Regions from separate parts of the Streptococcus agalactiae genome, predicted to be linked through region 2. Evidence: predicted binding sites of a transcription regulator. Region 2 holds the regulator's gene; the other holds the start of a gene.
The links. Region 2 encodes HrcA, which represses chaperone genes, less so after heat shock. Its sites were predicted from a motif close to TTAGCACTCNNNNNNNNNGAGTGCTAA; they were not measured.
Positions count from the first base shown of each region.

Region 1: the regulator HrcA is predicted to act here: its motif matches at 1,351-1,377, upstream of QOR44_RS02695 (ATP-dependent Clp protease ATP-binding subunit).

Region 1 is NZ_OX460931.1:482,107-484,314, forward strand. Features, by position in the region: gene QOR44_RS02695 (ATP-dependent Clp protease ATP-binding subunit) at 1-1,234, opposite strand, end outside; gene QOR44_RS02700 (DUF1797 family protein) at 1,532-1,762, shown strand; gene QOR44_RS02705 (amino acid ABC transporter permease) at 1,904-2,208, shown strand, end outside.
Region 2 is NZ_OX460931.1:103,552-105,759, reverse strand. Features, by position in the region: gene grpE (nucleotide exchange factor GrpE) at 1-304, opposite strand, end outside; gene hrcA (heat-inducible transcriptional repressor HrcA) at 307-1,341, opposite strand; gene QOR44_RS00735 (glycoside hydrolase family 73 protein) at 1,484-2,059, opposite strand; gene QOR44_RS00730 (M15 family metallopeptidase) at 2,056-2,208, opposite strand, start outside.

The sequences.
Region 1 (2,208 bases), 380 kb from region 2:
GATCGTCGACCTTTTGTTGTTGCATTTCTTTATATTTTGCAATCTGGTCACGGAAGTAAGCTGCACGTTCGTAATCTTCTTCACGAGTCGCTTGCGCTTTTAAATTTTCTGCTTCAATGAGACGTTGATTAATTTCTTTTGGATCAACAAAATTTAGTGTTAGGTTCATTTTAGAACCAGCTTCATCTAATAAGTCTATTGCTTTATCAGGTAAAAAGCGGTCCTGGATATAACGATTAGATAGTACTGCAGCTGCTTCTATGGCATCATTATTATATTTTACATGATGATAATCTTCGTATTTTTTTTGGATACCTTTCAAAATAGTAATGGTTTCTTCAACAGAAGGCTCATCGACTTTTACAGGTTGCATACGGCGTTCTAAGGCAGCGTCCTTTTCGATAATACGATATTCATTGAGAGTAGTAGCACCTACTAGTTGTAATTCTCCACGTGCAAGGGCAGGTTTTAAAATATTACCTGCATCCATACTACCTTCGCCAGCTGTACCAGCTCCAACTATTTCGTGAATTTCATCTATGAATAGAATAACATCTTGACGTTGACGAATTTCTTCCATCAACTTTTGCATGCGTTCTTCAAATTGACCACGAATGCCCGTTCCTTGTACTAGACTCACAACATCCAAACGAATAACTTGTTTGCCTTGAAGTTTATGAGGCACATTACCATCAACAATTTTCTGAGCAAGTCCTTCAACAACGGCAGTTTTCCCAACGCCGGGTTCGCCAATAAGTACAGGATTATTTTTTGTACGACGATTAAGGATTTCGATAACACGAATAATTTCTGAGTCACGTCCAATAACAGGGTCAATATCACCATGGCGGGCTATTTCAGTGACATTGATACCAAATTCTTCTAGAATCCCTTTGGCTTGAGAAGGAGTTGCAGTTTGGTTGCGATTATTATTTCGTCCATTACCGTTTCCTCCACCTCGGTTTCCTCCTGATTGTGTAGGAGGAGTGTTTGGTAAATCTTGGCCATTAAAGGCTCTGAAATTATTTAAATCTCCAAAGAAATCATCAAAGAAAGGATTGATGCCACCAGGCGCATGTGAAACATGATTTAAACCTGAAAAAAGTGGATTATTAGGGTCAGTTTTAATAATTTGGTAGCAATTTTGACAAAGATCAACTTGCTTTTGTTTTCCATTAACATTTGTATACAAATGAATAGTTGATTCGTTTAGTTTGCAGTTTTGACAGAGCATAGGCTACCCCTTTCTTATGACATTTAACTATTGATGTGTATATAGTCAAATATAGTCAAACTTTATGCTTTTATTATAGCACCTAAAGCCTAGAAATCAAGAAAAAAGTTCTGTTTTTAGCACTGAATATATTAGAGTGCTAAATTGAAAAATAGATGACTACTGAGAAAAATCGTTATTTGCGGATTTTAGACGATAAAATCGTTAAAAAGTTAGTAAAAATGTTGCTTTTCATGTTGCTTTGGTCACTTTTGTGTTAAAATAGAAAAGACTAGAAAATATATAGGAGTAAGTAAGATGGAATCACATTTAGTGAGAATCATCAATCGCCTCGAATTAATGGCGACTGATGGTGGTAATTTAAAACGTAATTTTGAACGTGAAGGTGTTGTTGTAGCAGAAGTATCTTTTAGTAATGACCCTGAAAACGGTCCTGTTTTCACATTACGTGATGTAGAAGCGCGTGAATCATATTCATTTGACAGCATTGACCTTATCGCAATGGAAATTTACGATTTATTATACTGATAATTATAAAAGACCTTGAAGGTCTTTTTTTTATATCTAAATATACAGTAAAATAGAATAAAAACAAAAATATTTATTTAGACTTGTATTTTTATTCTTTGTGTGATAGACTATTGGCAATTACTTTTTTAGGAGATGTCAATGAATTTTTCATTTTTACCACAATATTGGTCCTATTTTAATTATGGTGTGATGGTAACCATTATGATTTCAACATGTGTTGTTTTTTTTGGAACTATTATAGGTGTGTTAATTGCTTTAGTAAAGCGTACTAATTTACATTTTCTCACAATATTAGCTAATTTCTATGTATGGGTATTTCGTGGGACACCGATGGTAGTTCAAATTATGATTGCTTTCGCATGGATGCATTTTAACAATTTACCAACGATTAGCTTTGGTGTTTTAGATTTAGATTTTACACGACTTTTACCTGGTATCATTAT
Region 2 (2,208 bases):
TGTCAAGCGATGGTAAGATTGCTTTTGCCAGATCCTGAGAACGATAGCGTTGAAGTTGTTGACGTTCTTCACTAGAGCGACGTTGTATATTCTGCATTTCTGCATGAGCACGCAAGTATTTATTTTCAAACTCATCAGCACGCTCGTTTGCGAGTTCTAACTCTGATTTTTCAGGAATTTCTTCAATAACTTCCTCAACTGTCTCTTCAGTTTCAGTGGCTTCCACTTCTTCCTGTAAATCGTCTTTTTTAATTTCTTCTGACACTGAGTGCCTCCTTTTAAATAACTTATTGAATACTGCCATTATCAGTGAACTTCATAATGGTTAGAATTTAGGTATCGATAATAATCACCTAATTTAGCAGCCAATACCTTTCCGATAATGTTTACCAAACTAACAGACCTACGATAATCCATATCAATAGGACCAATCAAACTCAGGAGTCCAAATCCACGGTAAGGAATCAAAAATTTGTGAGTTAAAACTGACACATCTGCAAGTGCGGCTTCTTGACTATCTGCCACTTGGACAGAAGCCATCTCACCCTCTTTCAGACTTTGCCTCAAAGAAATCGCTACTTGCTGCTCATTATCCAAAAACTGATACGTTGATAGTTCTGAATATGTTAAAGAATTTACCTTGCCAGCTACAAATACCGTTTCCAGAAACAGCTCTGAAAAAACATAATCAAATAGTTGTAAAACATTATCCGTAGTTACAAAATACTTCTGAACGATCTGAGGAATTTCTGTCCTCAACTTATAATGAATATCCATGACACTACCATCCAGCAAGCGCTCCTCTACGATAGCTTTAAATGCTATCAAGTCACGTGTCAAAAAGTTTCTTGGAATAGCAAACTGCACTGTCACTGGCTTAGATTCATCTAAAGTCATGACTGCTAGAGCATCATGGTTGCTAAGCTGAACAACATCAAACCCTGTCAAACGTTGACGAGCTGGCTCCACATCTAAAATAACGGATGTATAGCCCGTCATCTCCGATAAAATATGACTAGCTTTTTGAAGCATGTCTTCTAATTTGAATGCTTCAAAATCAAAAGCTTTTATGACATAATAAATATCTTGCTCATCAATACTATCTAGTCTAAGGGAGTGCTCTACAAAATACTTAAAACCAGCTGGGCTCGGCATCCGTCCACTAGAAGTGTGCGCTTTTTCCAATAACCCCAACTTCTCTAGTTTTGCCATATCATTACGAATAGTGGCGCTACTAGAATCAATCGTTCTCTGTAAAGCTTTAGACCCTACTGGTTCATGAGTTTGTGTAAATAACTCAACGATTAAATTCAAAATATCATTTTGACGTTGTGTAATCACAAAAACATCACCCCTCTCGGTCTTTTTGAAATTAGCACTCTTACACATCGACTGCTAACTATGATTTTATTATACTCCTTTTTAAAAGATAGTCAAGGAAAAAACATCAAAAATTAGCACTCTTATTCAAAGAGTGCTAATATCACTTATCATATCTTGTTAAATCATACAAATCAATGATTTCCGTCATTTTTTTAGCGTACTTTTTGTCATTATCAAAACCACTATCTTGTAATTTTTGCACTAAAGTTTTTGGATTTTTAACAGACACCATTATAGTATACGAATCTTTTTTGCCTGTCGCTCCAGATTTTATATGAGCAAGGTAATCATACATTGAATACTTCCAAGATTTATAATGAGTAAATTGCTTTTCCTGTTTTTTTCCTGTACTACTATCATTTAAGGTAATTGAGGGCGTTCCTGGTTCTGCAAGCAAACCAAACAGATTATGATACTTATTAGCTAATATTTTCTCTCCGAAATCAGAATCCAAAGCCGCCTGTGCAATAATAAATGAAGGACGAATACCGTACGACTTTCCTAGATCTTGCGCATCTGGCACAATTTTTTGTATAAATTCTTCTTTGGTGTAGGTAACACTCTGCCTAGAATTAGCATCTACTTTTCCCTTATGGTTTAAAAGCGGAAAAAGAATAAAGAAAAAGAAAATAAAAGTAACAACAATAAAATTTAGCAAGGAAAAACGTTTCCTCATTGGTTATTCTCCTTTAATAAAGTTATGTATTCTTCTAATGTTAAATGATGTTTGGCCATATATTTTGCAGACTCTACCCCAACATAGCGGTAATGCCAATCTTCATAACCTACCCCTGTTTCTGCTGTTTTACCATCCGGAAACCGTAA